DNA from 3 places in the Fulvimarina thalattae genome. Region 3 is predicted to be linked to each of the others. Evidence: predicted binding sites of a transcription regulator. Region 3 holds the regulator's gene; each other region holds the start of a gene.
What was found. Region 3 encodes LexA, which represses DNA repair genes until DNA is damaged. Its sites were predicted from a motif close to TGTTCNNNNTGTGTTCNG; they were not measured.
Positions count from the first base shown of each region.

Region 1: ABRA89_RS05310 (glycosyl transferase family 2) is a predicted target of LexA. The motif match lies at 4,021-4,038, and genes of this name have one in related genera.
Region 2: ABRA89_RS09535 (YifB family Mg chelatase-like AAA ATPase) is a predicted target of LexA. The motif match lies at 5,626-5,643, and genes of this name have one in related genera.

Region 1 covers NZ_JBEHWS010000003.1:110,736-121,339, reverse strand. The annotation lists gene ABRA89_RS05335 (F0F1 ATP synthase subunit B) at 77-676, shown strand; gene ABRA89_RS05330 (F0F1 ATP synthase subunit B family protein) at 687-1,157, shown strand; gene ABRA89_RS05325 (YigZ family protein) at 1,339-1,692, shown strand; gene ABRA89_RS05320 (ribonuclease HII) at 1,982-2,692, opposite strand; gene ABRA89_RS05315 (PA0069 family radical SAM protein) at 2,809-3,966, opposite strand; gene ABRA89_RS05310 (glycosyl transferase family 2) at 4,087-4,620, shown strand; gene moaB (molybdenum cofactor biosynthesis protein B) at 4,617-5,183, opposite strand; gene ABRA89_RS05300 (4-(cytidine 5'-diphospho)-2-C-methyl-D-erythritol kinase) at 5,282-6,154, opposite strand; gene ABRA89_RS05295 (tetratricopeptide repeat protein) at 6,162-8,054, opposite strand; gene ABRA89_RS05290 (polyprenyl synthetase family protein) at 8,259-9,197, opposite strand; gene ABRA89_RS05285 (putative signal transducing protein) at 9,515-9,742, shown strand; gene ABRA89_RS05280 (methyltransferase) at 9,720-10,604, shown strand.
Region 2 covers NZ_JBEHWS010000006.1:27,904-38,507, reverse strand. The annotation lists gene ABRA89_RS09550 (L,D-transpeptidase) at 30-551, opposite strand; gene ABRA89_RS09545 (hypothetical protein) at 832-1,308, shown strand; gene pheT (phenylalanine--tRNA ligase subunit beta) at 1,541-3,961, shown strand; gene ABRA89_RS09535 (YifB family Mg chelatase-like AAA ATPase) at 4,013-5,545, opposite strand; gene gshB (glutathione synthase) at 5,743-6,684, opposite strand; gene sthA (Si-specific NAD(P)(+) transhydrogenase) at 6,850-8,274, shown strand; gene ABRA89_RS09520 (D-alanyl-D-alanine carboxypeptidase/D-alanyl-D-alanine-endopeptidase) at 8,375-9,568, shown strand; gene ABRA89_RS09515 (glucokinase) at 9,595-10,604, opposite strand, start outside.
Region 3 covers NZ_JBEHWS010000001.1:235,484-246,087, reverse strand. The annotation lists gene gltA (citrate synthase) at 1-443, opposite strand, end outside; gene gltX (glutamate--tRNA ligase) at 603-2,027, opposite strand; gene ABRA89_RS01125 (ComEC/Rec2 family competence protein) at 2,136-4,454, shown strand; gene lexA (transcriptional repressor LexA) at 4,474-5,190, opposite strand; gene ABRA89_RS01115 (peptide chain release factor 3) at 5,433-7,052, shown strand; gene recO (DNA repair protein RecO) at 7,065-7,790, shown strand; gene ABRA89_RS01105 (acyl-CoA thioesterase) at 7,822-8,265, shown strand; gene ABRA89_RS01100 (DMT family transporter) at 8,247-9,128, opposite strand; gene ABRA89_RS01095 (MFS transporter) at 9,182-10,423, opposite strand.

The sequences.
Region 1 (10,604 bases), on a different contig from region 3:
CGACAAGAGCAGATTTCAGGCATGAAACGGCCGGCGGCTTCAGCCGCCGGTCTTTGGAATTCGGCGGAGTGATTTGATGTTCATGACCGAAGCTTTCGCGCAGGAAGCGGGATCGGCCGGCGAGGGCCATGGCGATCCAACGGAAGGAACGCACAGCGAGACCTCGGGTGGCGCTGGCGGCCACGAAGCCGGCTTTCCGCCGTTCAATTCCGAATTCTTTCCCTCCCAGCTTCTGTGGCTGGCGATCACGTTCGGTGTCTTCTACTGGGTTCTGAAGAACGTTCTCGTTCCTCGGGTCGGCGGCATTCTCGAAAATCGCCGCGACCGCATCGCCCTCGACATGGAGGCGGCGGAGCGCGCCAAGCAGGATGCCGACGAAGCGCAGGCTGCCTACGAGCAGGAGCTTGCGGAGGCCCGCGAGCGCGCACACAACATAGCGCAGGAAGCGCGCAACGAAGCCCGCAATGAGGCCGACGCCCAGCGCAACAAGCTGGAGGCCGAACTCGACGCCCGCATCGACGAAGCACGTGCCCGCATCGCGACGGCGAAGAGTTCCGCCATGGACGAGATGAACGTGATGGCGACGGATGTGGCCGAGACGATCCTGCGTGATGTCGTGAAGATCGACGTCTCGCGCGACGAGGTCGAATCGGCCGTCGCTGAAACGCGGGGCTAAGGAGAAGAGAATGGACAATACATTCTGGACGTTTATCGCCCTTCTTGCCTTCTTCGCGGTGGTCGTCTACGTGAAGGGCTTCCGGCGCATCAACGACTCGCTGGATGAGCGCTCGAAGCGAATCCAGTCGGAGCTCGAAGAGGCACGTGAGCTGAAGGAAGAGGCCAAGCAGCAGCTGGCCGAATATCAGCGTCGTCGCCGTGAAGCCGAGCAGGAAGCCCAGGACATTATCGAGGCGGCCAAGCGCGAGGCCCAGCAGATGCTGGCCGAGACGGCTAAGAAGAACAAGGAATTCGTCGAGCGCCGCACGGCGATGGCCGAAGACCAGATCGCACAGGCTGAGTCCGATGCCCGCAAGGAAATCCGCGCGACTGCGGTCGATATCGCGGTTGCGGCCGCAGCCCGAGTGATTTCGCAGCGTGACGGCGCGGGCCAGTCGGTTTCGGAATCGATCGCGGCGGTGCGTCAACGTCTGAACTGATCGGCGGTCTTTGCTGTTATTTTTTGATTGGGCTCGGGCGTTCGTCCGGGCCCATTTCGTTTTAGACTGCCTTCTCGGAAGCGCGTCCGCGCGCGATGTGGAAACTTGCTGGCGCCCGTTTCGATTTTGATATCGGATCGGATGTTCTGGCTAAAGCGCATTGGTTTGGCAGGCTCTAATCATGCTCGTCCTCGAAAACATCATTTCGGATCGGGGCTCGAAATACGCGGTCTCCGGCGCGCCCTGTTCGAGCGAGGCGGACGCGAAAGCACTTGTCGATTCGCTGAAGCGCAAAAAGAAATTCGCCAAGGCGACCCATCATTCCTGGGCCTTTCTCACCGAGAGCGGACCCGCGAAGAACGATGACGGTGAAGCGGGCGCGGGCATGGTGATCGTACGCATGCTGGAGCGCGCGGAACTCCTCGATCACTTAGTCGTCGTCACACGGTGGTATGGCGGCAAGCATCTCGGCGGGGATCGGTTTCGTCATGTTCAGGATGCTGTGCGCCTCTATCTCGATCATCGGGAACGCTAAACCTGCTGAAGCGAGACGGGAAGCTGGAAACCGATGTTCCGCCCGCCCCCCTGCGGGCAAGGACTATGAATCGCTTGATCCTGCCGGACGAATGAATTGAGCCGCAGGGTCGGTCAACACTCGGCGAAGGGCTTTAACGCAGCTCGAACTGCCGTCGGTCATTCGAGAGCAGGGCTTTCAAATATTCGCCGATAAAAGAATGCCGTGGCGCTCTCAAGAAAAGCAGACAGGGAAGTGGTTACCGGCGTTCGATCTCATTGGAGAAGAGACCGAGATAAAAGCTCGATACCTATCGAAGTGGGCGGAAGCTCATGCGATGTATCGGTGTAGGCCCAAGCTCGGTGATAGCGGTGAGATGGGTGGCACTGCCATAGCCCACATTCGAGGCAAAGCCGTAGCCGGGATAGACCCGGTCGGCGTGCTGCATCATGCGATCGCGCTGGACCTTGGCGACGATCGAGGCCGCTGCAATCGAGACGCTGACCGCGTCTCCCTTGATTATCGCCGTCCCGCGCGCGGCCCAGGACGGCGGGACATCTCTTCCGTCGAAGAGTGCGTGAGCGGGCTGGATTGCGAGTTGTCCGAGCGCTTGGGTCATCGCCTTCAGTGTGGCCTGACGGATGTTGATGACATCGATTTCCCTTGCCGAGACCGAGGCGATGGCGACATGGGCGGTCGCAAGAATTTCCTCGAACAGCCGGTCGCGAGCTTTCGCCGTCAGCTTTTTGGAATCATTGATACCGTCCGGTATCGTTTCGGCGTTTTCGAACACCACAGCGGCCGCAAGGACCGGACCGGCGAGCGGACCGCGGCCGACCTCATCCACCCCGGCGATCCATTCGGCGCCAGCTTCGAGAAGCGCCGACTCGCGCGAGAAGTCAGGCTTCGGCTTGAGCGAGACCCCGCCTGTGGATCCATTTTTCTGTCGGGTGCGGACAGTCGCCGATCTGACGGCTGTCGTGATGGGAGGGGGCGGAGAATCAGAAGAAGGGCGAGCCATGGTGCGGCAAGACTTGCGCAAACTCCGATTCTCCTCAAGGCCGCGCGCTGTTCATGGTGGTGGCGACGCACAACCTTGTTTCACGATAGCGGCTTATCGTGATCCTGTTTTGTTCTCTAAATGAGAGATAGCTGGACACCGGCGCCGCGCGGTGCAGTGAACAGATCCGTCCTGAGGGACTGGCGATTCTGATTGAGGCCGAGCCGTTTGGCCGCGAGATCGAAGCGTCGCTTGATCTGATGGGCATAGGGCCCCGTGCCCCGCATCCGCTTGCCCCATTCCGCGTCGTAGTCCTTGCCGTCGCGCATCGAGCGCAGGAGCGAGAGGACATGCCGATATCGGTCGGGATAGTGCCGCAGGAGCCAATCCTTGAATATCTGCGAGACTTCCAAAGGCAGGCGCAGGAGGACATAGCCGGCTTCTTTCGCTCCGGCAGTCGCAGCAGCCTCCAGCAGGCGCTCGATTTCCGAGTCGTTGAGGCCTGGAATGATCGGCGCGGTCATCGCCATGGTCGGTATACCCGCTTCGTTCAGCGTGCGGATCGCATCGAGCCGCTTCTGCGGCGTCGAAGCGCGCGGCTCCATGGTGCGGGCGAGCTTGCGGTCCATCGTCGTCACCGACAGGGCGACACGGGCGAGACCCTTGTCGGCCATGCGAGAGAGGATGTCGATGTCGCGCAGGACGAGCGCCGACTTGGTGACGATGCCGACCGGATGGTTCGCAGCCTCCAGAACCTCCAGGATCTCGCGCATCAGGCCGTAGCGCTTTTCAATCGGCTGGTAGGGATCGGTGTTCGTGCCGATCGCGATCGAGCGAACATCGTATCCCGGCCGTGAGAGTTCGCGCTCCAGAAGCTGGGCGGCATTCGGCTTGACGAAGAGCTTGGACTCGAAATCGACGCCGGCCGATAGGCCCATATAGGAATGACTTGGCCGGGCGAAGCAGTAGACGCAGCCGTGCTCGCAGCCCCGATATGGATTGACCGAGCGATCGAAGGAGATGTCGGGCGAGGTATTGCGCGTGATGATCGTGCGCGGCTTTTCCACCTGAACGTCGGTCTTGAAGGCTGGGAGATTTTCCAGCGTATCCCAGCCATCGTCAAAGGCATCGCGGGCGAACGGCTCATACCGTCCGCTGGGATTGATGCCGGCACCGCGGCCGCGGCGCCGAGACGGGCCGATCCGTCTGCCACCCTCGTCGATGATCCGGTTGGCGATGTCGACGCCCAGCGAAGCATCGAAGGCGGCGCGGTCCGCAGCTGCAATATCAAACATGACAGGTCCTCGAACAATGCGTGAACAAGTGAACAAATGCTTTACAGCTAAAATGAGAACAAGACAAGAACATTTGAAGAGGCTTGCCTATCACAGGCTTGCGATCCTACATGTCTGGGCATGCTGACCATCTACATGGACTGCGGTTCCAACGACCGCCATCTCGCCCTGACGCTTTCCGAGCTGATTTCCGGCTCCATCGAAGGCGTGGTCAAGAACGTGGTTCTGATCGATCGCGGCATGACGGACGACACACGCTCGGTCGCCGATCAATGCGGCTGCCGTGTCATCGCGCCGGACGATCTGGAGACGACGATCAAGCAGGACCGGGCCGAATGGCTGCTCTGGCTGGAAAAAGGTAGCCGTCCGACGACCGGATGGACGAACGAAATCATCGAGCATATCGGCAACGGCAACGGGCCATCGGGTGGCCCGCAGGCGGCTCGCTTTCGGACCGCCAAGCGTGATCGAGCCGGGTTCCTGTCCAGATTGACGCAACGCCGAAGCGCGCTTGCGGATGGCCTGCTTCTGAAGAAGGCGCAGGCGATCGGCTTGATCAAGCAGCGCGGAGAAGCGCCCTTGTCGGAACTCGCTAAGGGGCTGGCTGCAAAGCGGCTTGATACGGAGCTTCGGCCCGCGACCGCTGCGGGCTAGACCGAGCGTCCGCCCCGGCGCAGATGTTCGTCGAGACGCGGCATGATTTCCACGAAGTTGCACGGCTTGTGACGGTAGTCGAGCTGAGGCTTGAGGATGTGATTCCAGGCATCGGCGCAGGCGCCGGGAGAACCGGGCAGCACGAAGACGAAGGTCTTGCCGATAAGGCCGGCGGTTGCGCGCGACTGAATGGTGGAAACGCCGATTTTGTCGAAAGAGATGCGGTGGAAGACGCTGGAAAAGCCCTCCATACGCTTGTCGAACATCGGCTCCAGAGCATCGGGCGTCACGTCGCGGCCGGTGAAGCCCGTGCCGCCGGTGGTGATGACGACGTCGACGCTATCGTCCTCCACCCAGGCTTTGACCGTTTCGGCGATGGCCGCTCGCTCGTCACGGACGATCCTGCGATCCGCAAGCTTATGGCCTGCCTCTTCGATCCGGCCTGCTAGGCGATTGCCGGATTTGTCCTCGGCTTCGGAGCGCGTGTCGGACACGGTGAGGATCGCGATCGACAGAGAAATGAAGGAGCGGTCGGAATCCGATTGATCGATGGTGGGCGGCATGGCTCGATTCACTCCCCAGGTCTCTGCGGTCGCCTCATGATAACCGAACTGTCGGCGAAGGCGCGCGTTCCACCGATCGCGCTAAAGGAATTGCTCGGTCAGGCGCTTGCAATCCACCAATTCGGCCGAGCCTCAGCTATGGATTCTGCGCCGCGCTTTGCATGATCGGCACCCTCATAAAGGGCGAAGACGGTCGATCCGGATCCCGACATGCGGACAAAGTCGGCACCTGTGGCCGCGAGCTGCTCAAGAGCATCGCCGATCGCCGGTTCGATTGCGGTCGCTGTTTCCTGAAGATCGTTACGGGTCTCATCGAGCCAGACAAAGAGGTCTTCTCTCGACTTGAAACCGCCTTCGGGCAGGGAGGGTAGCGGCAGGTTCTCGCGATTCTGCAACGCCTTGAAGACCGCCGGCGTCGAGACCGGCTTGCCCGGATTGACGAGCACCATCGAGGGCATCGAGCCGATCTCGATTGGATCGAGTTTTTCGCCAATGCCCCGAGCGATGAGCGGTCTTCCGATCATGCACATCGGCACGTCGGCCCCGAGTTCGGCAGCTCGCTTCCCCAGATTTTCAGGCAAGTCTGCAGACAAAGAGCCGAGCCTGCGCAGGAGTGCCGCCGCATCGGCCGAGCCACCGCCGATGCCGGCGCCGTGCGGCAAGGCCTTGGTGAGTCTGATGAGAAGCGGCGGGATTTCGAAGCTAAGGCGAGACGCTTCCTCGCGAGCGAGGGAAAGCGCTTTCAGGACGATATTGCGATCATTTGTCGGCACGCCGGCCGCAAATGGGCCGTCGACGACGAGTCTGTCTTCGGCAGCCGGCTCGATCGCCAGACGATCTGCCACGCGATCGGCGAAGACCGCGAGGCTTTCGAGAAGATGATAGCCGTCGCCTCGCCGGCCCACGACGTGCAGGGCGAGATTGATCTTGGCAGGCGCGGCGATTTCGCCTTCGAACGGGTTGTTGTTCAAAGCCCGGTCAGTTGGTCTGCTCGTTGTCAGCGGGAGCCGGTTTGGAGGCCGGCTCTGTTCTCTTCTCCTCGGCCGCTTCGAACGCAGCTTTCTCAGGCTTTGTCTCGGCCTCGTTCGCGCCTGTCTGCTGCGGCTGATCCTCGCCCGACGTGCCGCCTTCGTCGGTTACAGCGTCGAGCCCACCTTCGAGCTTGGCCTCGATCCGCTCGATCGCGTCCGGCTCGGGCTTGGGATCGCCGTTGAGGGCGCGCTCCCACTGGAAGCGGGCCTCACGTTCACGTCCAACATGCCAATAGGCATCGCCAAGGTGATCGTTGATCGTCGGGTCGGTCGGGGTCAGCAGGATCGCGCGTTCCAGTTCGTCGACAGCTTCTTCGTAGCGGCCGAGGCGGTAATAGGCCCAGCCGAGCGAATCGATGATGTAGCCATCGTTCGGGCGCAGTTCGACGGCCTTGCGGATCATGTCGAGCCCTTCTTCCAGGTGCTCGTTCTTGTCGACCCAGGAATAGCCGAGATAGTTCAGAACCTGCGGCTGATCGGGCGACAGATCGAGCGCCTTTTTGAAGTCGGCTTCGGCCTTGTCCCAGATTCCGCGGCGTTCGAAGGAGATGCCGCGCTGGTAGAAAAGATTCCAGTCGCGTTCGTCGATCGGTTCGGCAAGCTTGATCGCGGTGTTGAGCGCGGCCGTGACGTCCTCATATTTCTTGTCGGCGGCGAGAACGTCGGCGAGTGCGGTATAGGCCTGAATGTCGTCCGGATAGGTCTCGGTGGCCCGGCGCAGGTGCTCAATCGCTTCGCCCTTGCGCTCGGCATACCAGTAGTCGAGGCCGATCTGGAGGTCAGCGGTGCGCCGATACGCCGAGCTTTCCGGAATCTCCCGATAATAGGCGATCGCGCGATCATACTGCTCGCCAGCTTCGGCGATGCTGGCGAGCGCCGTCAGGATGCCGGGATTGCGCGGTTCGAGAACGTGGGCGAGCTGGAAATAGAGAAGAGCGACCTCCTGACCGTCGCCGCGATTGATCGTCTGGCCGAGAATGCGCAGAGCCTCCGCGCTGCCTTCCTGAACGTTTGCGATCGAGGGCTCGATCGTCTCCTCGCGCTCGATCCGGTCCTTCAGTCCACGAAGGGGATCGTAATTCGGGGCAAGATCGAGACCCTTGTCGAGCGCCGCAAGCGCTGCTTCCTGATTTCCGGCGCGTGCTTCGACCCGGGCAAGGCTCTCTGCGGCGGAAAGATAGGCGTCCGGTGAAGAGCGTGCGAGGGCAGGCTGATCGACAAGCTGCCCATAGGACCGGCGCGCCACCTTTTCACGACCGGCGACCTCAGCCATCAGGCCTTTCTGATAGAAATTGAAGGTTTCGTACCAGGGCGCCTCTTCGAGATCGTCGATGCGCAGAAGAGCTTCGTCGACACGACCAGCGCCGAGTTCCGCCCAGGCAGTCAGTTCGCCGAGGAGAAGCAGGTCGAGATCGGACGGATCGACGATATCGAATTCTGCGATCGCGCGATCGAACTGGCCCTTGCGCAAGGCGTCGATACCGAGCGCGATGCGAGCGATCTTTCCGCTCGTCGGGCTGTCGCGAAGATCGGTCGCAAGATCGATCGCGTCGTCGAATCGCCCACCCGCGAGATAAGCCAGCATCGCATCCTGACGCAGAAGCTCGGAGTCCCGATCGAGACGCAGGGCCTGATCGAAAAAGATCGTCGCTTCCTCCAGTTCGCCGGTCTGCTGGGCCTGCTTTGCCGCGAGATACGCGCCTGATAGCGATTGCGCGGCGAGCGGTGGCACGCCCGGCAGGTCGTTCTCGGCTTGCTCCTGCGCTGCGGATGGCAGAGCGGAGAGACCGAAAGCAAGCGCTGCGGTGGCGGACAAGTGGGAAAGGCGTTTCAAGAACACGGGGGGTGGTCCCTTTTCTTCCGGCCTCTGATGCCTTGACATCCGACGGGATGTCCGAACGAGCCGTTGCAGGCGGCGACAGGACGACAAGCAGGGCAAAAATGCAAGTTCATATCGTTACGGCGCATATGCACTGTGACAATGACCGTATTGGGACGAAAGTCGTTACCCGGGATAAACGAAGGCGGTATGCATCGAACGCGGTTACCGGATGCGGGCAATGCAGAATTCAACGACATCGAGTAGAGCGTCGCGGGCGAGGGACGGCGGCAGACTTTCGGCGGCATCATACGCGTCCGCGCCATAGGCTCGCGCCCTGTCGATGGTGGCTTTCAGGGTTCCGTGACGATCGATGAGATCGACGGCCTTGGCGAGGGCGATGTCGTCGTTACGGCCTTCTTCCATGGCCGAGCGCCAGAACGCTTTTTCTTCCTCGTTTCCGGCCTGATAGGCGAGGATGACGGGAAGGGTGATCTTGCCTTCACGAAAATCATCGCCGGTGTTCTTGCCGAGATCTGCGGCGACGCCGCCATAGTCGAGCACGTCGTCGATCAGCTGGAACGAGATGCCGAGGCTGCGGCCATAGCGGCGCATCGCCTCACGTGCCGCCATATCCTTGCCGGCGATGACCGGACCGACCTCGGCTGCAGCTGCAAAGAGCGCGGCCGTCTTGGCATCGACGACGGCGAGATAATCTTCTTCCTTCGTCGTCATCCGCTTGGCAGCGGCCAGCTGCCAGACCTCGCCTTCGGCGATCACGGCCGAAGCATCGGAGAGGATGGAGAGCGCCGTCATCGAGCCGACATCGACCATCATCTTGAAGGCCTGGCCGAGAAGATAATCACCGACGAGGACGCTTGCCTGGTTGCCCCAGATCGTGCGCGCCGTGCTCTTGCCACGGCGAAGGTCGCTCTCGTCCACCACATCGTCGTGGAGGAGCGTTGCGGTGTGCATGAATTCCACACTGGCCGCGAGCTTCACATGGGAGTCGCCTCCATCATAGCCGTGCGCGATGGCCGAAGCGATCGTCAGCATGGGGCGCAGGCGCTTGCCGCCGGACGAAATCAGATGGTTCGCAATTTCCGGAATCAGCTCGACCCGCGAGCCGGCCATTGAGAGGATCAGGTCGTTGACGCGCGCCATGTCGCGCTGGGTGACCGATACGATCGTGTCGATCGTCGGGCGGGCTTGCGTGTGCTCGACGCGGTTCGCAGCAACCACTCTCTCACTCCAATCGATCGCAGGGTTCGAGGTGGATCGGTTGCCAACCTTCGAAGCTCTGGTGTTCATCCTAGTGCGGAACCACCTTTACGCCAGCCCGGCGGATGGTTCTACAGGGTTCGGGTCGCACTTGCATTTCCCCGGACTTGCCCGTCAACATGGATATCGTCCGTAAGGCAAAAAACGGGTAAGGGCGTTATCCGCGCTCTTTGGACACGGGGTAGATGGGACGAAACTGCATGAAGGAACTGATGCGCTCCAATGACGCGGTCCTGATTTCGTTCGTCGATGCGCTTCTCAAAGAGGCAAATATCCCGCATTTCGTGGCCGACCAGCATATGAGTATTCTCGACGGATCCATCGGTGCTTTACCGCGGAGGGTCATGGTCGAGGCCGACGAGCTGGAGAAGGCGCGACGCCTGATGCGCGATTCCGAGCTCGGCCATGAACTTTCGACCGGAGCCTGACGGCGAAGCAGTCATCGCCGACGCGCCCGAAACGAGGACCGACGCGTTCTACAAAGGGCGGTTCCATCTCGTGCAGCCAAGGCGTACCGGCTATCGCTCCGGCCTCGACGCCTTGCTTCTGGCCGCGACCGTTGGCGAAGGGGCGACCGGCGATTTGCTGGATATCGGAGCCGGCGCCGGTGCGGTCGGGTTCGCGGCTGCGGCTCGGGCGCCAAAGCTTCGGGTGACTCTGATCGAGAACGAGCCTTTCATGGCAGCCTGCGCGCGCGCGGGTCTCGACCATGATGGCAATGCCGCCTTCGCCGGTCGTGTTTCCGTTTTGGAGACGGACATTTTCTCATTCGGACAACGACGACTTGAGGTAGAAAGGGGCATTCGGCTCGCCAATTTCGTCGTGACAAACCCGCCGTTCTACCTGCCGGGGCAGCGACCTTCGCCCGATCCGATTCGCGCCGCCGCCATGAACGCACCGAGCGAGGATTTTCTCGCGCGATGGATGAAGGCGAGCCTTGCTCTTCTCAAAGACGGCGGGCGGTTCGCGGCAGTCCTGCCGCCGGCGGCCTTGCCGGCCTGCCTCCCTGTTCTGTCCGGGCGCATCGGCGGACCGGCTATAACGCCGATCCACGGCCATCCTGGCGAAGCAGCGACCCGGCTGATCCTAACCTGGCGCAAGGGGTACAAGGACGACTTGTCTTTTCTTCCCTTACGTTACCTCTTCGATGAGGGCGGCGAGACAAGCAATTTCTCGCGCCGCGTTTCCGAAGGGCTCGCTCATTTTGGCTGGCCGAAACAGCGTGGGCGTCAACGAAGCTGTGACAAGTCGAGCGAGCCGGACCTGCGTCAAGATCGTTTACGCGAATGA
Region 2 (10,604 bases), on a different contig from region 3:
CGATGGTCGAATCCCTTCGCCTTGCTTCGTCAGCGCAGGACCCGCACCTCGGCCCCCACATGAACGCGCTCGAACAGGTCCTTCACATCCGCATTGCGCATACGAAAACACCCCGCCGAGGCCGCGCTGCCAATGGAGCGCGGATTGTTCGTGCCGTGGATGCGGTATGCACCCCAGCCGAGATTGATGGCGCGCTCGCCGAGCGGATTTTTCGGTCCCGGCCCGATCGATTGGGGCAGACGCGGATTCCGCTCGCGCATGGAAGGTGTCGGCACCCAGGTGGGAGCACGGCGCTTACGCGAAACCCAGCTCTTTCCGAACCACTGCTCGCTCGGCTTGCCGACCGCGATGTCGTAGACCATGGCCTTGCCGGGCGCCGTAATCAGATAGAGCTTCCGCTCCGATGTCTTGACGACAATGGTTCCGGGGTCGGCCTCTGCCTGGAAACTGATTTCGGGCCGCGCTTCGAGCGTGCCGATCGCCGCCTGCGACGGCGTCGAAGAAAACAGCGCGAGGATGGCACACAGAGCGAGGCGAAGGGTCGTTGTCATAGCCGGTTGGCTAGCACAGCTTGCGTGGAGCTTGTGTTAATGGGCTATGCCTCGGCCCGAAAATGTGCGCGGAGTGATCCCCTTGTGATTTTTCCGCAGCAGTCTTCGAGCCCGGCGCGACGCGGCGCCGATTTCGATTCACGCTGTCCGAACGCCGTTCCGACAATTCACACTGGTATCCCGGTGTCGCCGTTGTCCGCTGCCCGATCGGTGCTAGGTCGGAACATGATAGTCCTGCCGGTCATTCCCTCAGATATCCGAAGCATAAGGCCGCCCATCGATGAGTCCGCGTTCGCTCACCCTCGAAGTCATTGCCGTACTGTCGGGCACGATTATCGGCAAACTCCTTTTCGACGGGGTGTCGGCTCTCTTCTTCGATGAGAGCTTCTTCGATCTTTTCGCCTCGCCGGGCCGCTGGATCGTGGCTCTCGCAACGGTGATCATCTTTTCGCTTATCTATCATAAGCTTCCTGCGACACCGGCTGCGCTCGCTTGTCTCCTTGTGGGAACCATCATCACCTGGATGTTCTTCGGCCTCGCCTTCGAGAGTGGCCAGTCGACCCCCGTCCTTGTCTTCATGACACTTCTGTTCTCGGCGATCGCGCTCCTCACCTATCGCTTCGTCCACGCGAATGCAGCGGTTCGAAAGGTGGCGGGCGACATGAGCGGTACAGCGGATAGTGGTCCGCTGCATCATCGCGATGGTGGACATGATGGTGATGCCGGCGCCGGCGGAGATGGTGGCTCCGGCAACTGACGATGATGCGGCAGCGCTCTCCGGCGTCTTGCTTCTGTTCCGCCCCCTGTTCTAGTGCGTAACCGTCGCCGGCGCCGCGACGGTTCGAAATCACCAGCGCCATCGTCCCGATCGTCTTCGAACCAGATGGTCTGCATGGAAGATGGCATCCTGCCGATCGTCCCGTCGTTCGTTGCGGCCCATCATGCGCGGCAGGATTTTGTGCCGCATTCATTCTGTGGGATCCGACCCGATGAAGTTCACCCTGTCCTGGCTGAAGGATCATCTTCAGACCGATGCAACGCTGGAAGAGATTTGCGAGCGCCTGACGGCGATCGGTCTCGATGTCGAGGCTGTCGACGACCGCGCTGTCTTCAACGCGTTCCGAATTGCACGGGTCGTCTCTGCCAAGCCACATCCGGACGCCGACAAGCTGCGCGTCCTGATGGTCGAGGCCGGGCCTGAGGTGAACGAGGGCAAGCCGATACAGGTGGTCTGCGGCGCGCCGAATGCCCGCGAGGGTCTCGTCGGCGTTCTCGGCCGGCCGGGCGATTACGTTCCGGGCCTCGATACGACGCTCGGCGTCGGTAAGATCCGGGGCGTCGAAAGCTTCGGCATGATGTGCTCGGAGCGAGAACTCGAACTCTCCGAAGAGCATGACGGGATCATCGATCTTCCGGCCGATGCGCCGGTGGGTGCGCGCTTTGCCGACTATGCCGAGCTCGCCGATCCGGTGATCGAGATCAATCTGACGCCCAACCATCCGGACGCGATGGGCGTTGCCGGCATCGCCCGCGATCTCGCCGCCTCCGGTCTCGGCACCGTGAAGTCCCCGCCCATTGAGCGGATCGAGGGCGCGGGCACCTGCCCTGTGTCGGTCAGCGTCGAGACCGAGATTTGCCGCGGCTTCGCACTGCGCATGGTAACGGGTGTTGCTAACGGCGCGTCGCCGGACTGGATGCAGAAGCGGCTGAAGGCGATCGGCCTGCGACCCATCAATGCGCTCGTCGACATCACCAATTACATCACCTTCGATCGAGCCCGGCCGTTGCACGTGTTCGACGCGAAGAAAGTGCACGGTAATCTTGTCGTCCGGCAGGCGAGGGCGGGCGAGAAACTGCTTGCACTCGACGAGAAGACCTATGATCTCGACGAAACGATCTGCGTCATCGCAGACGAGAACGGCGTCGAATCGCTGGCCGGCGTCATGGGTGGCGAAGCCTCGGGCTGTGACGATATGACGACCGAGGTTCTCATCGAATCTGCGCTGTGGGATCCGCTGGCGACCGCACGCACCGGGCGTTCCCTCGGCATCGTGACGGATGCGCGCTATCGCTTCGAGCGTGGCGTCGATCCGGCTGAAATGGAACCCGGCCTCGATCTTGCGACGAAGCTAGTTCTCGATATCTGCGGCGGCGCTGCCTCCGAGCGTGTCGTCGAAGGTGTCGCGCCGGTCGGGATGCCGGTAATCGATTTCCCCTTTACGGAAGTTCGGCGCCTCACTGGCCTCGAAGTTCCGCCGGAACGCCAGCGCGCCATTTTGGAAGGTCTGGGGTTCAAGCTTGATCCCGGCGCAAATGACGCCGAAATCCGCGTGACCGTGCCGACTTGGCGGCCGGATATCGACGGCAAGGCCGATCTTGTCGAGGAGGTGATGCGGATCGTCGGCGTCGACGAGATCGCACCGCAGCCGCTTGCGGCGGCGGGTGCCGTCAACACGCGCATCCTGACCCTTGCACAGACCCGCGATCGCGCGGCTCGTCGGGCGCTCGCCGCGCGCGGCATGGTCGAGGCGGTCAACTATAGCTTCATTCCGCGCGAACATGCGCAGGCTTTCGGCGGCGGGGTCGATGCGCTGCGCCTCACGAACCCGATTTCTGCCGACATGTCGGATATGCGGCCGTCCTTGCTGCCGGGTCTGATTTCCGCTGCCGCGCGCAACACCGCGCGCGGATATGGCGATGCCGCGATCTTCGAAGTGGCCGGCGTCTATCGCGGCGATACGCCCGGAGATCAGAAACGGGTCGCCGGCGGTATGCGGCGCGGCACGGCTGGCCTCGAAGGACCGGGACGTGCCTGGAGCGGCGCTGCCGCTGCCGTCTCGATCTATGATGCGAAGGCCGATGCTCTTGCGGTTCTGGAAGCAGCCGGCGCGCCGGTGGAGCGGCTGATGATCGATCGCGAGGCGAGCGCCTGGTATCATCCAGGGCGGTCCGGCCGGCTCAAGCTCGGACCCAAGGTCGTTCTGGCGGAATTCGGCGAATTTCATCCCAAGGTGCTGAAGCAGCTTGGCGCGGCAGGTCCGCATTGCGGTTTCGAGGTGTTTCTCGATGCTCTGCCGGAGCCGAAGCGCAAGGCGACCAAGACGAAGCCCGTTCTCAATATTTCGACGCTGCAGCCGGTGCGCAGGGATTTCGCCTTCGTTGTCGGAAGCGATATCGAGGCCGAAGCGATCATCAAGGCAGCAAGCGGCGCCGATAAGACGCTGATCAACGAAGTCCGCGTGTTCGATGTCTTCACCGGCGGGGCACTCGGCGAAGGCAACAAGTCGGTCGCGATCGAGGTCGCTTTGCAGCCGGTGGAGCGGACGCTGACGGAGGAAGACCTGGAGGCGGTCTCGAACAAGATCGTTGCCAATGTGGAAAAAGCGACCGGCGGCTCCTTGCGGGGCTGAAACGCCGGAACGGCTTGGCTCGCTCAGATCACAGGCGAGCCAAGTCATGGCTCAGGCCGCGGCCGGCAGCCTTTCGCCGGCTATGCGGTATGAGATCGCTTCGGCGAGGTGAATTCTTCGGACCACGTCGCTGCCGTCGAGATCGGCGAGCGTTCGCGCCACTTTCAGGATGCGGTGATAGGCCCGCGCGGAGAATTTCATCTGTTCTGCCGCGTCGTTGAGAAGCTGGCGCCCGCCCGCATCCGGCTCCGCGATCGTCTCGATCATAGAGGCCGAGCAATGGGCGTTGACCGTTTCGGCTGCAAGACCGAGGCTCGTATAGCGCTCGGTCTGGATGGCGCGTGCCCGAAGGACGCGTGCCTTGACGGTTTCGGACGTTTCGGCGGCATGCGGCCGGATGAGATCGCTCGCCGTGACGGCCGGCACATCGACGCGCAGGTCGATGCGGTCGAGGAGCGGGCCTGAGATGCGAGCCTGATAGTCTGAGGCGCATTTGGCGCCGCGCGAACAGGTGTGGCCGGGTTCGCCTGCCATCCCGCACCGGCAGGGATTCATCGCCGCGACGAGCTGCATCTTGGCGGGATAGGTCACCCGGTGATTGGCTCGTGCGATCACGCTCTCTCCCGCTTCGAGAGGTTGGCGGAGCGAATCCAGAACCACCGGGCTGAATTCGGGAAACTCGTCGAGGAAAAGGACGCCTCTGTGCGCCAGCGAGACTTCGCCGGGCTTGGCCCGCAGGCCGCCACCGACCATCGCGGCCATGGAGGCTGAATGATGCGGCGCGCGGAACGGCCGGCGGTCCGATAGCTTGCCGCCGGACAGTTCGCCCGCGATCGAGGCGATCATCGAACATTCGAGAAGTTCCCGCGCGCCGAGCGGCGGAAGGATCGAGGGCAGGCGCTGGGCCAGCATCGACTTGCCGGAGCCGGGTGGCCCGACCATCAGCAGGTTGTGCCCGCCCGCAGCAGCGATTTCCAGAGCCCGCTTGGCGACGATCTGGCCTTTGATCTCCGCAAGGTCCGGGAGGTTGGCGGGGAGGGCGCGCACGGCAGGTTCCGGTCGTGAAATGACCTGTGTTCCGCGAAAGTGGTTGGCGATCTGAATGAGGCTTCGGGCCGCCACGATCGTCATCTCAGAATCGGCCCAGGCCGCCTCGGGGCCGCATTCGGCCGGACAGATGAGGCCTAAGCCGAGACCGTTTGCCCCCATGGCGGCCGGCAGAACGCCGGTTACCGAGGTGATCGCTCCGTCGAGCGAGAGTTCGCCGAGAACCATGAAGCCGGCGATGGCATCGGCGGGAATCGCGCCAAGCGCCGCCATCAAGCCGAGCGCGATCGGCAGGTCGTAATGGCTGCCTTCCTTCGGAAGATCGGCTGGCGCCAAATTGACCGTAACGCGCTTGGGCGGCATCGCGAGGCCCGAAGCGTGGAGCGCCGCCTGAACGCGCTCCCGGCTTTCGGCGACCGCCTTGTCCGGCAGGCCAACGATCTGAATGCCCATCTTACCCGGCGCGACCATGACCTGAACATCCACCGGTCGGGCTTCGATCCCCTGAAAAGCGACGGTTTTCACGCGCGCGACCATGACGAGCCTCCTAGCGAGAGCGACTCCTCCAAAAGAAGCGAAGAAGTCGCGCCTATGCGACCCGAGGTAAGCACAGTGAAAAGAATAAAACAAGAACAAAATGGCGGGGCGATCACGGATAGGAACATCCAATGTGGTGCCCCTTCTGATCGTGTACCTTACCGTTCGTTTCTATCGCGCGAGTGAAGCAGCGAACATCAACCGATGCGGGCCTCGATCGCATCCCACAGAAGCGCCGCAATATCGGCGCCACCGAAGCGCTTCACCTCGCGTATGCCGGTGGGCGAGGTGACGTTGATCTCGGTCATCACGTCGCCGATCACGTCGATGCCGACGAAGATCAGCCCGCGTTCCTTGAGCGCTGGCGCGATGCGTGCGCAGATCTCGCGATCCCGCTCGGTAAGATCGGTCGCCTCGGCCCGTCCGCCGACATGCATGTTGGAGCGCGCGTCGGTCTCTGCCGGCACCCGGTTGATGGCGCCCGCAATCTCGCCGTCGATCAGGATGATGCGTTTGTCGCCTTTGCGAACGCCTGGAAGATAGCGCTGGCAGATAAACGGCTCGCGATAGAGCATGCCGAACATTTCCATGAAGGAGGAGAGGTTCTTGTCCTCCTTCGTGATGTGGAAGACGCCGGCGCCGCCGTTCCCGTAAAGCGGCTTCATGATCATCTCGCCGAACTCGGCGCGGAAGGCCTTCACCTCCTCGATGTCCTTGGTGATCAGCGTCTCGGGCATGAGATCGGGAAACTCGGTGACGAAGATCTTCTCCGGCGCGTTGCGCACCGAGGCCGGATCGTTGACGACGAGCGTCTGCGGATGAACCCGCTCCAGAAGGTGGGTGGACGTGATGTAGCTCATGTCGAAGGGCGGATCCTGGCGCAGGAGGACGACGTCCATCTCGGCAAGATCGATCTTTTCGGTTTCACCCAGCGTGAAGTGATCGCCTTCTACCTCGCGAAGCTCCATCTTTTCGGCACGGGCGGTGAGCGTGTCGCCGCGCATGGAAAGGCGGTCAGGTGTGTAGTGCCAGAGCTCGTGGCCGCGCTTCTGGGCTTCCAGGCCGATCGCGAACGTCGAATCGCCGCGGATTTGAATCGAGGACACGTGATCCATCTGGACGGCGGTTTTGAGACCCATGCCCTGACCTTTCTGCGAGCACCACTGTAACGAGGAGCGAGGTAAGGTGGCCCGCTCGCCATGGCAATGGGCTGAGCTTACCGAGCTTCCGGCTCTTGTAATTGGGTGCCGGGCATTGGAATGTCGCGTGCGGCAGGGAAGGGCACACGATCTGAGGGGAATCACGTGGACCATTTCGATCTTCTGGTGATCGGCAGCGGGCCGTCGGGCCGACGGGCGGCGATCCAGGCCGCCAAGCTCAATCGCAGTGTTCTCGTCGTGGAGCGCGGCCGCCGGGTCGGCGGGGTCTCTGTGCACACCGGCACGATCCCGTCGAAGACCATCCGCGAGACGGCGCTCAACCTGTCAGGCTGGCGAGAGCGCGGCTTCTACGGCCGCTCCTACCGGGTGAAGAAGGACATCACCGCCGGCGATCTGCGTGAGCGGCTCCACAAGACACTGACCCACGAGGTCGAGGTGCTCGAACACCAGTTCGCGCGCAACAAGGTCTCGACGCTGCGTGGCGAGGCGCGCTTCGTGGATCCCCATACGGTTGAGGTGGAGAGCGAGGGCGGAGAGACAAAGCGCTTTACTGCCGATACCTTCATGATCGCCGTCGGCACCCAGCCTTTTCGGCCGGACTATATTCCCTTCGACGGAGAACGCATCTTCGACAGCGACGAGATTCTGGAGCTTCCTGAATTGCCGCGTTCCATGGCGGTGATCGGTGCGGGCGTGATCGGTGTCGAATACGCCTCGATCTTCAACTCGCTCGACGTCAAGGTAACGCTGGTCGAGCCGCGCCAGACAATGCTCGACTTCATCGACGACGATATCCTCGACGATTTCACCTACGATCTGCGGGATCGGGGGGTCGCAATGCGGTTCGGCCAGAAGGTGGAGGCCGTCAAGCGCGTGGGCGAGGGCTGTGAGATTGCGCTCGAAGGCGGCCGCAAGGTTCGCGCGCAGATGGTGCTCTTCGCCGCCGGGCGTATGGGCTCCACCGATCGGCTGGGTCTCGAAGCGGCCGGTCTTTCCGCAGATCATCGCGGCCGGCTTTCGGTCAATCCGAAGACGCTCCAGACGGACGTGCCGCATATCTATGCCGCGGGGGATGTGATCGGCTTCCCGAGCCTTGCGTCCACTTCAATGGAACAGGGCCGGATAGCCGCCTGCCACGCGCTCAACGCACCGACCCACCAGCCGCCGGAATTCTTTCCCTACGGCATCTATTCGGTGCCGGAAATCTCGACCGTCGGCATGTCGGAAAAAGAGGTTCTGGAACGTGACATCCCTTACGAAATTGGTGTCGCCCGACTCCGCGAAACCTCGCGCGGTCATATCATGGGCCTCGACTCGGGAATGCTGAAGATGATCTTTTCCTTGAAGACGAGGCGCCTCTTAGGCTGCCATATCGTCGGCGAGGGGGCGACGGAGCTGATCCATATTGGTCAGGCGGTTCTCAACCTTAAAGGCACGCTCGAATACTTCGTCGAGAATACGTTCAACTATCCGACGCTCGCGGAAGCCTACAAGATCGCGGCACTCGACGCCTACAACCGCATGGGTGGTACGAAGGTCGCAGAAGTCAGCGACATGCCAGCGGAGTAGAGCGCTGGGCTGCATCGCGATAGCCTGAGTTTGGCCCGGCGCCCGGATGTCTGTAGTGTCGCATCTTTGGCCGCGACTGCTTCCAACATCCGGATACGCCATGCTGATCAAGCCGCTCGCCTTTGTCTGCGCATTCGCTCTTCTGATCGTTCCGGCCTCCGCCGATACCGCCGACAGGATCGCCGCGATGGCGCCGTCGGGGCTTGTGCTCGTTCTCGACGAGGATGGCGAGGATCTTGTCGCCCAGAATACCGGCAAGCCGTTCGTACCGGCCTCCGTCGCCAAGGTCGTCACGGCATGGCTTGCGATAAAGGTTCTGAACGGCGACTACCGCTTCAAGACACGCTTTTACATGGACGAAGATCGTGTCCTTTACGTACGCGGCGGCGGCGATCCGTTTCTGGTTTCGGAGGAACTCGCGCTCCTCGCGCTGGAGCTCGTCAGGGCTGTCGGCGAGGAGCCGCTGACTGGCATGGTGCTCGATGCGAGCTACTATCCGGATGATCTTCGTATTCCCGGGATCGAGGATACCGACGAGGCCTATGACGCGCGCAATTCCGCCTTCGCGGTGAATTTCAACACGATACACGCCGTGCGCCGGGGAAGCACCGTGCGCTCGGCCGAAGAGCAGACGCCGATTACCCCGCTCGCGATCAGCCAGTTCCTGGCGCGGGGACCGAATGGCCGCAGCCGCATCAGCCTTGCCCAGGAAGACCCGGAGGTGAGCCTTCTTTATGCCGGAGAACTGCTGCGAGCTTTTATCGAACGCGCAGACGGTCAGGTCGAAGGCGAGATCACGACGGGCGGCGTGCCCGAGGAACTTGAGCCGGTCTATGTTCATGAGCAGTCGCGCAGGCTGTCAGAGATCGTTTCTCAGATGCTGCTCGGCTCGAACAATTACATCGCCAATCAGCTTTTCCTCGAAGTCGGAGCCCATGAGAAAGGCGGACCGGTGAGCCTCGGAAAATCGCTCGCGGTCGCCAACGAACTCCTGGCCGAGCGGGGCCTATCCGATGCCATTCAGCTGGTCGAAGGTTCGGGAATCAGCCGCGACAACAGCTTCACCGCGCGGGGCCTCGCCAAACTACTCGACGATTTCAGGCCCCACGCCGAATTGCTGCGCGCGACGCGAGCGGGCTCGCGTTACAAGACGGGGACGTTTTCAGGCGTGCGCACGCTTGCGGGCTTTGCCAAGACCTCGGGCCACGGCAGCGCTCCCTTCGTGATTTCGCTCACGGGAAATACGGGCAAGCTGCGCTTTCGCATTCTATCAGCTATCGAGCGCGGGCTGTAGCTGTGGAGGAGGGCTGGCGGTTCGGCCTATTTCCCGTTGCCCCAGTGCCGGCCGGTGGTTTCGAGGCCGAAGAAGCGCGGTGAGCGGGCGAAGGCGGCAAGGCCCGTCAGGGCCGGCTGCGGCTCGGTGATCACATAGAGCGGAATCTCGCGCATCAGGTCGGAATGGGGTGCCTTGTCCTCGAAGGCCTCGCGGATCTTCGCCTGATCCACCAGCTTCATGATGCGCTTGAAGATGCCGCCAGCGATATAGACGCCGCCGCGCGCGATGAAGATCAGCGCGACGTCGCCCGCCATCCGGCCGAGATAGATGGAGAAAAGATCGACCGCCTCACGCGCCTGTGGATCGTTTCCGGCTTCCACCGCTTGGGTCACCTCTGCGGGCTTGGTGTGCGTCGGGTCCACGCCGTCGGCCTTGCAGATCGCCTGATAAAGGTTCACGAGGCCGCGGCCGCACAGGATCTGTTCGCCAGAAACCCGGCCTTTGATTGTCTTGAGATGGGGCCAGATTGCGCGGTCGCGCTCGGTGCGGGCGCCGAGATCGATATGCCCGCCTTCTCCGGCGACCGGAATCCACATGTTGCGGGCACGCACGAGACCGGCGACGCCGAGGCCTGTTCCGGGCCCGAGAACGGCGCGGCTCGCGCCCTCCCGATGGATGCCGCTGCCGATCTCCTCACGCGCGTCCTCGCCGAGCGAGGAGATCGCGAGGGCCTGCGCCTCGAAATCGTTGATCACCACGACTTCCTCGAGCCCCAGATCGGCGATCATACGCCGAGGATGGATCACCCAGTGACAGTTGGTGAGATCGATCTCGTCTCCGTCAATCGGCCCGGCGATGGCGAGGACGGCGCTCTTGGGCTGGATGGAGGTCCGGTCGAGGACATTGGTCTGGATCGCCTCGTCGATCGTCTCGAACTTCTCGGTCTCGGCGATCTCGAAGAGCTTCGGTTCGGCGAAGGCGTCCTTCAGAATGGCAAAGCGGGCATTCGTGCCGCCGATGTCACCGATCAGGATCGGAAACTTCAGGAACGTGT
Region 3 (10,604 bases):
TCATGATAGAATGCAGACAGCGCGCCGACACAGGCGACCATGACGGCCATCGGATGGGCGTCGCGCCGGAAGCCAGTGAAGAACCGGTTCATCTGCTCGTGAACCATGGTATGGCGGGTCACGCGGTAGACGAAGTCTTCTTTCTCGCGGGCCGTCGGCAGCTCGCCGTAAAGCAGCAGATAACAGGTCTCGAGATAGTCGCCCTTCTCGGCGAGTTCATCGATCGAATAGCCGCGGTGAAGGAGAATGCCGTTGTCACCGTCGATATAGGTGATCTTCGATTCGCACGAGGCGGTCGAGGAAAAGCCCGGATCGAAGGTGAAGAGACCCGTGTCCTTGTAGAGCTGGGTGACGTCGACGACTTCGGGGCCGATCGTTCCCGAGCGGCGAGGCAGGTCGGCCGTCTCGGATCCCATCGTGAATTTGGCGGATTGGTCCGTCATCTTTTTTTCCCCTTCCGTTCTCAGCCGCTTTTCAATCCAAGGATTTTTGCAGCGCACAAGGTTTTAATTGCTCTGCCTACTTCATCCGTGCGGACGGAACAAGTTGGGGCCTTGCACTGCGGTATAAATCATCAAGCCGGAATCGCGAAAGCGTTTCCATTAGCTGGGAAACTGGTCCTTCAGCCGTGCGAGCGACTCCTCTCGGCCGAGAACCGCCAAGACGTCGAACACGCCCGGCGAAGTGGACCGACCGGTCAGCGCTGCACGCAGCGGCTGCGCTGCCTTGCCGAGCTTCAGGCCCTTCTCCTCGGCAAACGCCCGCACTTCGGCCTCTAGCGGCTCGACCGCCCACTCCGACACCGCTTCAAGGCGCGGCGTCAGTTCCGAGATTGTCTCGCGTCCGCCATCGGACAGGATCGTCTCGGCCTTATCCTCCAGAGGAAGCGGACGCTGGGCGAAGAGGTATGTCGCGCTGTCGGTCAGCTCCACGAGCGTCTTGGCGCGCTCCTTGAGTCCGGGCATCGCCGCCAGCAATTTTTCCCGCACCGCGCCATACGGTGCGCCCTTCAAGAGATCGCCGTTCGGCAGAACGTCGCGTTCGGCCATCAGCTGGTCGGTCAAGGCCTCGTCGCCGGACTGGCGGATCCACCAACCGTTCAGCGCTTCGAGCTTCTTGAAGTCGAACCGCGCCGCGCCCTTGTTGATCTCCGAAACGTCGAACCAGGAAATCATGTCCTCGGTCGAGATGATCTCGTCGTCACCATGAGCCCATCCGAGCCGGACCAGATAGTTGCGCAAGGCCACCGGCAGATAGCCCATGGCGCGATAAGCCTCGATGCCGAGGGCGCCATGACGCTTGGACAGTTTGGCGCCGTCCGGCCCATGGATCAGCGGGATATGCGCCATCACCGGCACATCCCAGCCCATCGCCTTGTAGATCAGGGCCTGCCGCGCGCCGTTGGTGAGGTGATCGTCGCCGCGGATGATGTGGGTGACGCCCATGTCGTGGTCGTCGACGACGACGGCGAGCATATAGGTGGGCGATCCGTCCGAGCGCAGGAGCACGAAATCGTCGAGCTCCTTGTTGTTGAACCGCACGCGCCCCTGCACCTGATCGTCGACGATCGTCTCGCCGTCGAGCGGCGCCTTTAGCCGTATGACCGGATCGACACCGGCCGGAGCCTCGGACGGGTCGCGGTCGCGCCAGCGCCCGTCATAGCGCGGGGGGCGCTTCTCGGCTTTGGCCTTCTCGCGCATCTCGGCGAGTTCTTCCTGGCTGGCATAGCATTTATAGGCCTGCCCCTTGGCGAGCAGTTCTTCCGCCACCGCGCGATGCCGGTCGCCATTGGCGAACTGCGACACCGGCTCGCCATCGGCTTCGAGGCCCATCCATTTCAGGCCTTCGATGATCGCGTCGACCGCCTCGTGCGTCGAGCGCTCGCGATCGGTATCCTCGATGCGCAGCAGCATTTTGCCGCCCTTCGCACGAGCATAGAGCCAGTTGAACAGCGCGGTCCGCGCTCCGCCGATATGAAGAAATCCGGTGGGCGAGGGCGCAAAACGGGTGACGACGCCGTCCGTCATGTCTTCTCCATTCATTTCAGATAGCAAAACGCTCGATTTTTCGATCGCGTCTTTTCGGCGGGTGTGTACCATAGCCTATCCACGAAACAAGGAATGGACAGGCGGGAGTTGAGCGAACCGGCAGACCAGGACCTCGCCTCCGGCTGGCGCGAACGCTTCGCGCTTTTTTCCTCACGGGTCCGGCAGCGCTTTGTCGGGGCGTCAGCATTCGGGATATTCCAAGCATTTCCGGCCTTTGGAACATGGCTTGCATCCGAATGGGAGCGTGAAAAAGCCTACCGGACGACGTTTCATCTCATCCCGGTCGCCATGGCCGCCGGCGCGGTCGCAGTTTTCGGCTTCGGCGCAGGAACGGCGGCGATCACGCTTGTGGCCGCGTTTCTGTCAGTCGCACTTCTCTCGAACCACCTCTTAAGATCGGCAGCCCGGCCGACATTGATCCTCATCCTGACAAGCTTGCTCGCCGGGCTGCTTCTCGCCCAGTTCGAGCTCTGGCGCACGGACACGACGATTTTCTCCGGCGAAGCGACCGTCTTCATCGGCGGACGCGTCGCCAGCCATGAAAAAGATGACCGGAACCGCTCTCGCTATCTCGTCGATATCCGCTCGAGCGAACGCCCGGTCCTTTCCCGACCGCCCGAGCGCGTGCGGATCGTGGTTGCAGGAGAGCACGACATCATGCGGCCGGGCGACCGATACGAGGGGCTTGTCCGCCTGCGTCCGCCCTCCGGCCCGGCCTTTCCCGGCAGCTACGATTTCGCCTTCGTTCCTTATTTCGATGGCCTCGGCGCCTATGGCTTTTCCCTCGGAATCCCGAAACCGCAGTCCGAGGTGGGCAAGGACGATACGCCGCTGACGGTCGGCGAACGCTTCCAGATCGCCGTCGCCGATCTGCGCGGAACGGTGACCGACCGCATCCGCTCGCTCATTCCCGGCCAGCCCGGTGCCGTCGCCGCCGCGCTCGTCACCGGCCAGCGCGACGGGATCGATGAAGAGACCAGCGAGGCTCTGCGCGCGACCGGCCTTGCGCATATTCTCGCGATTTCCGGCCTCCACGTCGCGCTCGTCGCCGGCTTCGCCATGGTCTCGATACGTCGAACCCTGGTCTTCGCCGGCTCCCTCGCCCTGGTCTGGCCGGTGAAGAAGATCGCAGCCGTCGGCGCCATTGGCGTCTCGACCTTCTATCTCGTCCTCTCCGGTTCGAGCGTCGCCACCGAGCGCGCCTATCTCATGCTCCTCGTCATGCTGCTCGCCGTCCTCTTCGACCGGCCTGCGATCACCATGCGCAACGTCTCCATCGCCGCCATCCTCATTCTGGCATGGACGCCGCACGCCGTGATGACCGCCAGCTTCCAGATGAGCTTTGCCGCCACCGTCGGCCTTGTCGGCGTCTATAGTGCCTTCAGCCGATATCGGAGCGGACGCTCACGCGAGATCAAGGACGGTGCGGCGCGCGCGATCCTCATCTTCTTCGTCGGCACAGCCGCGACGGCGCTGATCGCCGGCCTGGCGACCGCGCCTTACGCGGTCTTCCACTTCCAGCGCTTTGCACCCTTCGGGCTGGTCGCCAATCTCATCGTCATGCCGCTCTTCGCACTGCTGATCATGCCGATGGCGCTTGTCGGGGTCATCCTCATGCCATTCGGGCTCGACGCCGTTGCATTCGCGATCGTCGGGCTCGGCCTCGAATTCCTCATTGCGATCGCATCCGACCTTGCAAACCGCCTGCCCGATTACGGAACGGGGCTCGTCCAGCCGGCTGCATTGCTCGTCCTGACGGCAGCGCTCCTCGCCTTCTGTCTACCGGTCGGGCGATTGCGATGGCTGGCCCTTCCGGTTCTGGCGAGCGGTCTCGCCCTCGCCGCCCAACGCGCCGGTCCACCGGAATTGCTGATCTTCGAAGACGGCAAGACCTTCGCGCTCCTCGATGGCGGATCGATTGCCTATTCGAAGGCGCGGCCCAATGGCTTCGTCTCCGATCAATGGGACCACGCCTACCGTACGGTTGAAACAGAACACCGCGGCGTTGTACCCGGCCTCGAAGACTGCGAAGCGAAGCTCTGCCGGTTTACCACGCGAAGCGGAATTTCCGTTGCCTATACGACAGACTATCGCCTGCTTGGCGAGGCCTGCGACGGCGGGGAGATCGCGTTTGTCGCACGGGCGGCCCGGACCCGGGAATGTCGTTCGGGCGCCTATCTCGTAACGCTTAGGACGCTGCGGCGGACCGGCTCACTGGCGATCTCACGCAATCCTGAGACGGGCCAGATCGAAGTCAGCCGCTCCGTTCCCGAAGATCCCGGCGATTGGAACCACCACCGCCATGCGCCCTGGCCGGAATACTGGCGTAAGCCAGAGGCAGAGGACGAGCAGCCGCCAACCAATTCGACAACCGCCGACGCATCTCCGTCGGCCGAAGCTAAGTAGCGTGCCGCTCAGCCCGAGATCAGTACCGCCGGATCAGCCCGACGAGCTTACCCTGCACACGCACCCGGTCGGCGCCGAAGATCCGCGTCTCATAGGCTGGATTTGCCGCTTCCAGCGCGATCGTGTCGCCCTTCTTGCGGAAGCGTTTGAGCGTCGCCTCCTCGTCATCGACGAGGGCCACGACGATCTCGCCGGGAATGGCGGTGTCGCCGCGGCGGATCACAACCGTATCGCCGTCGAGAATGCCCGCCTCGACCATCGAGTCGCCCTTCACCTCAAGGGCATAGTGCTCACCGCCCATGATCATGTCGGGCGGGATCGAGATCGAATGGGTGTTGTGCTGGATCGCCGAGATCGGAACACCGGCAGCAATCCGGCCCATGACCGGAATCGAGATATTTTCGTTCGCTGCGCCGTCTTCCGAACCGCCGCGCGGCTTCGCCGGCTGGCCTTTCGAACCCTCGATGACGCTTGGCTTGAAGCCGCGCTGGGCAGGCTGTTGCGGCTCCGGCCTGCGCATCGCATCCGGGAGCTTGAGGACTTCGAGAGCTCGTGCCCGATTCGGCAGCCGGCGGATGAAGCCGCGCTCTTCCAGCGCGGTGATCAGGCGATGGATGCCCGATTTCGACTTCAACTCCAGCGCGTCCTTCATTTCGTCGAAGGACGGCGGAACACCGGTCTCGTTGAGCCGAGCGTCGATAAATTTGAGAAGTTCGTGCTGCTTGCGCGTCAGCATGCGTCTCGGCGCCTCCAAAACAAATCCTGAACAAGCCTATATGTTCTTATTGTGTTCCGCAAGAGCCGAATCGGAACGAATCGGGAATCAGGAAAAGCCTCATCTGGCCTGTTTCGCAAGACGGCGGCTTGTGCGACATGCGAGTCATCGTACATTGATGCGTGATACCGCCCCACAGATGCGCCGTTTTTCTTGGCGAGAAGGGCGCTTATCGACGTTCGAGCACCTGAAGAAAGCCCGCCATGAGCAGCCTTGCCCTCGAGGCCGAAGAAAAGCCGATCCCTGCGGCTTCCGCAAAGTTCAGCTTTTCCAACCGCCGAACCTTCGCGATCATCTCGCATCCGGACGCCGGTAAGACGACGCTGACGGAAAAGCTGCTGCTCACCGGTGGCGCGATCGAGATGGCGGGCGCGGTGCGCGCCAAGGGCAACAAGGCGCGGGCGAAATCCGATTGGATGGGCATCGAGAAGGATCGCGGCATCTCGGTCACCTCCTCGGTGATGACGTTCCAGAAGGACGGCATCAACTTCAACCTCCTCGATACGCCGGGCCATAGCGACTTTTCCGAGGACACCTATCGGACACTGACTGCCGTCGACTCCGCGATCATGGTGATCGACGCGGCAAAGGGCATCGAGGGCCAGACGCGCAAGCTCTTCGAGATCTGCCGCCTGCGCGACATCCCCATCATCACCTTCGTCAACAAGATCGACCGCGAGGGCCGCGATCCGTTCGAACTCCTCGACGAGATCGAGGAGCAGCTCGCGATGGACGTCGCGCCCATGGTCTGGCCGGTGGGTCAGGGCGGGCTCTTCAAAGGCGTGTACGATCTCGCCGAACACGATTTCATCTCGGCAAAGGGCGACGGAACCAAGCATTTCGACGATGGGCTTGATGATCCGGCGCTGGAACAGGCTCTCGGAGCCGACACCTATTCCGGCTTTCGCGAGGCGGCCGAGCTCGCGGCGGAAGGCTATGCCAGTTTCGACGCCCAGAGCTATCGTGACGGCCATCTGACGCCGGTGGTCTTCGGCTCCGCGCTCGAAAACTTCGCCGTCGACCGGCTGATGGACCTCATCGCCGCCCATGCGCCCGAGCCGCGGCCGCAGCCCTCCGACAAGGGTCCGATCGATCCATCGGGTGAAAAGGTCTCCGGCTTCGTGTTCAAGGTGCAGGCGAACATGGACCCCAAGCACCGGGACCGCGTCGCCTTCGTTCGGTTCTGCTCGGGCCATTTCAAGCGCGGCATGAAGCTCGACCATGTGCGCTCGGGCAAGGCGATCGCAGTGTCGAATCCGATCTATTTCGTGGCGCAGGAGCGCTCGCTTACCGAGGAAGCCTATGCCGGCGACGTGATCGGTATTCCGAACCACGGCACCCTCCAGGTGGGCGACACGCTGACCGAGGGAGAGACCTTCCGCTTCACCGGCCTTCCCGCCTTCGCGCCGGAAGTGCTGCGCCGCGTGCGCCTCGAAGATACGATGAAAATGAAGCAGCTGCGCCGGGGGCTCGAAGACCTTGCGCAGGAGGGCCTCGTCCAGGTGTTCCGACCGACCATCGGATCGGACTGGATCGTCGGCGTCGTCGGGCCGCTGCAGCTGGACGTTCTCGCCTCTCGCATCTCGGGCGAGTACAAGGCGGATGTCACCTTCGAGCCGGTGCAGTACAATGTCGCGCGCTGGATCCGCTGCGCGAACGAGCAGACGCTCAAGCAGTTCATCAAGGACAACACCAACCAGATCGTCCGCGACCGCGACGACCGGCCGGTCTATCTCTGCCGCGACGACTGGGACCTGCGCTACATCATGGAGCGCAACAAGGACATCGCCTTCGACGCGACGCGCGAGATCGTGCAGCAATAAGGGCGGCAGCCCATGGAATGGCGTGAGGAAGGCATCGTTCTCGGTGTCCGCCGGCACGGCGAGACCAGCGTCATCGCCGAACTGATGACACGATCGCGTGGGCGACATTTGGGTCTCGTGCGTGGCGGGCGGTCAAAGTCGATGCGGCCAGTGCTTCAGCCCGGCAATTCGGTGATGGCGCATTGGCGGGCGCGGCTCGACGAGCATATGGGGGCCTTCGCGCTTGAGCCCGTCCTTTCCCGCGCGGGCGGGCTGATGGAGAGCGCCGTCGGGCTCCACGGCGTGCAGCTCGCGGCGAGCCATCTGCGACTTCTCCCCGAGCGCGACCCGCATCCGCGTCTGCATGACGGGCTGATCGTGCTTCTGGAAAATCTGAATGCGGATCGCCTGACAGCAGGTGAACTCATGCTCCGCTTCGAGCTTGCGGTTCTGGAAGAACTCGGCTTCGGTCTCGATCTGGCGCAATGCGCAGCAACCGGAACGAGAGACAATCTCATCTACGTTTCGCCGAAGAGCGGCCGCGCGGTAAGCCGCGAACCGGGCGAACCCTATCGCGATAAACTTCTCGCCCTCCCCGCTTTTCTCACCGAGACCGATCGCGCGGCAGATGGCGAAACCCTGAAAACCGGCTTTGCCCTCACCCGCTATTTCCTCGCCCGCCACGTCTACGAGCCGCGCGGCCTCGACGAACCGCTCGCACGGACAAGCTTCGTTTCGGCGGCGAGCGCTTCAGGTTAGGCTTGTCCTCAGACGATTGGGGAGGATGACAATGTCGGAAAACACCGGAAGCAGCGGCATCGATCTTGGCGGCTCGGTCGTCCATCCATGGCATCTCGACCAGTTCGGGCACATGAACGTGCGCTGGTACGCGCCAGTCTTCGACGACGCCTCGTTTCTCTTCTGGGAAAAGACGGGGCTCAGTATGAGAGCGCTGACGGAAAGCCACGGCATCCACACGGTCACGTTGAAGGCTGAGACCGAATTCCGCCAGGAGCTGCTTGCCGGCGACTGCACGTGGATCAATGGCATGATCGCCCGCATCGGCGGCAAGAGTGTCACGCTGGAGCTGACACTCGGGACGTACCGCACGGGCGAGGTCCACGCGATTTATCGGACTGTCGAGGTGTTTGTGGAGGCCAGGTCCCACAAATCGTGCGCGATCCCCAAAGCGGTGCGCGAAGTGCTGCTCCGCTATCACCCCGACGACGGCTGAAGCTCCTCTTTCCTCGGCCAAACTTCCAGAATACCGGCGATCAGCACCAGCGCCCCACCCGCAAGTTCCAGGGTGCCAAGCGCTTCGCCCGCGATCCATGCGGCGGAAAGCGCGCCGACGAGGACCTCCGCCATCAGGAGAATGCCGACACGCGCGGGCTCCAGCCGCGACGCCGCCCAGATGAGAGCCGCCATGGAGAGGGCCCACCAGAGAACTCCGGCGAAGACAGCCCATCCAATCGCCATAACGACTTCATCACCATTGATGTCGGACGGGAACGGTTCGAGCGCGGGTGCGAGAAGAGTCGCGCCGATGGTTGCCCCTAGGGCGAAGACAAAGGCCGATTCCGCAGGGCCGAGCGGCGCATTCGCTCGCATGCCTGTCGTCGCAATCGACCAGAGGATGCCGGAGACGAGCGCCAGCCATTCCCCCGTGCCGCGCGGGATCGGAACCTCACCTTCCGCCCCGAGCATGATACCGAGACCTGCGAGCCCTGTGGCGATCGCCGCGATGCGCAGCCCCGTTATCGGCCATCCCATGACGAAGCGGCCAATCAACGTGCTCCAGACCGGTGTCAGGAAGAAGAGCAGGATGATGATCGCGACCCGGCCGTAGACGAAACCGACGGAATAGAAGGCGAAGGCCGCCCCGCCGATCGCGATCGACGCCACTGCCGGCAGGCCCGCACGCATGAGGCAGTGCCGCCGCCGGACAGCGACGGGGAGAAGCAGCATCGCGGCGGAGGAGACGATCGCAAGCGAACCCCAGGCCCCGCTCATCCCGAATGCGTCGAGCCGACGGACAGGATACCAATAAAAGCCCCAGAGAGCACCCGATCCGACGACGATCAAAGTAGCGATCAAAGCGGTCCGACGGCTCTTATCTCCATGCCCTTCAACCATTCGCCAGCATATGTTCAGCTCGCCGGATTCAGTCTCGGCGCCGCCTTTTCCTCGATCGGCCAATGGACGATCGCCGCGAAAATGCCGAGAGCGACGCCGAGCCACCAGACGGGATCATAGCTTCCGTAGGTCTCGCGCAGATAGCCGCCCAGCCAGACGCCGAGGAATGAGCCGACCTGGTGAGAGAAAAACACCGCCCCACCCAGGAGCCCGAGATATTTCGTGCCGAACATGATCGCGACGAGCGCGTTTGTCGGCGGCACGGTGGAGAGCCAGAGAACACCCATGACCATCGAGAAGATGACGACGCTCGTCGGCGTGATCGGCATGAGAAGGAACGCCGTCACCGCGATCGAGCGCCCGATATAGATCAGGGCGAGGAGGGCGGGTTTGGGGCTGCGCTGTCCGATCACACCCGAGCCCAGCGATCCGATGATGTTGAAGAAGCCGATCAGCGCCATGCCGACCACCGCCCAATAGGGATCGATCCCCCGGTCGGCGAGGAAGGCCGGATAATGCGCGGTGATGAAGGCCACCTGGAAACCGCAGACGAAGAAGCCGCTTGTCAGCAGCACGTAGCTGCGCGTCGCGAAGGCTTCGCGCAGGGCCTCTCCCATGGTCTGCTCGATCTCGTTCGTCGAGAGCGCCGATCCCACCTTGGGCGCGCCCCTCAGCGCGATGGCAAGGAGCGGAATGATCAGCATGGTGCCGGCCATGATGAAGAGCGCGTCGACCCAGCCGAAGGCGTCGATCAGCCCGCGCGTGAAAGGCGCGAAGATGAACATGCCGGCCGAGCCCGCCGCCGTGCCGAGACCGAAGACGAAGCTGCGCTGCTCGGGCGTCACGCGCCGCGCAAAGGCCGCGAGTACGATGCCGAACGAGCCGGCCGCGACGCCGAGGCCAACGAGCAGCCCCTGCCCGATGATGAGCCAGATCGGAGCCTCGCCGATCGCGGTCAGCGCGAGGCCGGAGGCGTAGAGTATCCCGGAGAGAACGAGAACCTTCGCCGTGCCGAACTTGTCGGCGATAGCGCCGAAAATCGGCTGGCCCGCCCCCCAGAAGAGATTCTGGATCGCAATGGCGAGCGCGAAGTCCTCGCGCGTCCAGCTGCGGTCGGTGATCATCGGCAGCTGGAAGAAGCCGACCGCCGAACGCGGGCCGAAGGTGAGAAGAGCGATCAGGCAACCGGCGGAGATCGCGAGAATGGTGGCGAGGCGTGTTTCGGAAGAGGCGCTGGCAGTCGAAGGCGTCGTCATCGGGCGGCGTGTCCCATGGCTGTGCTCCTGGTCGCGGCAAAGTGCCGAAACGCTGCGGAGAGCTGTCGTGTCATCGATTGGATGAGTGAACGGTGGGCCGGCCAGGACAGCGCCCATTCCTTCTCTTTCTGCGATTTCTACGCCCGAGGTCGGCCCGTGAGCAAGGGACGGCTTTCACTTT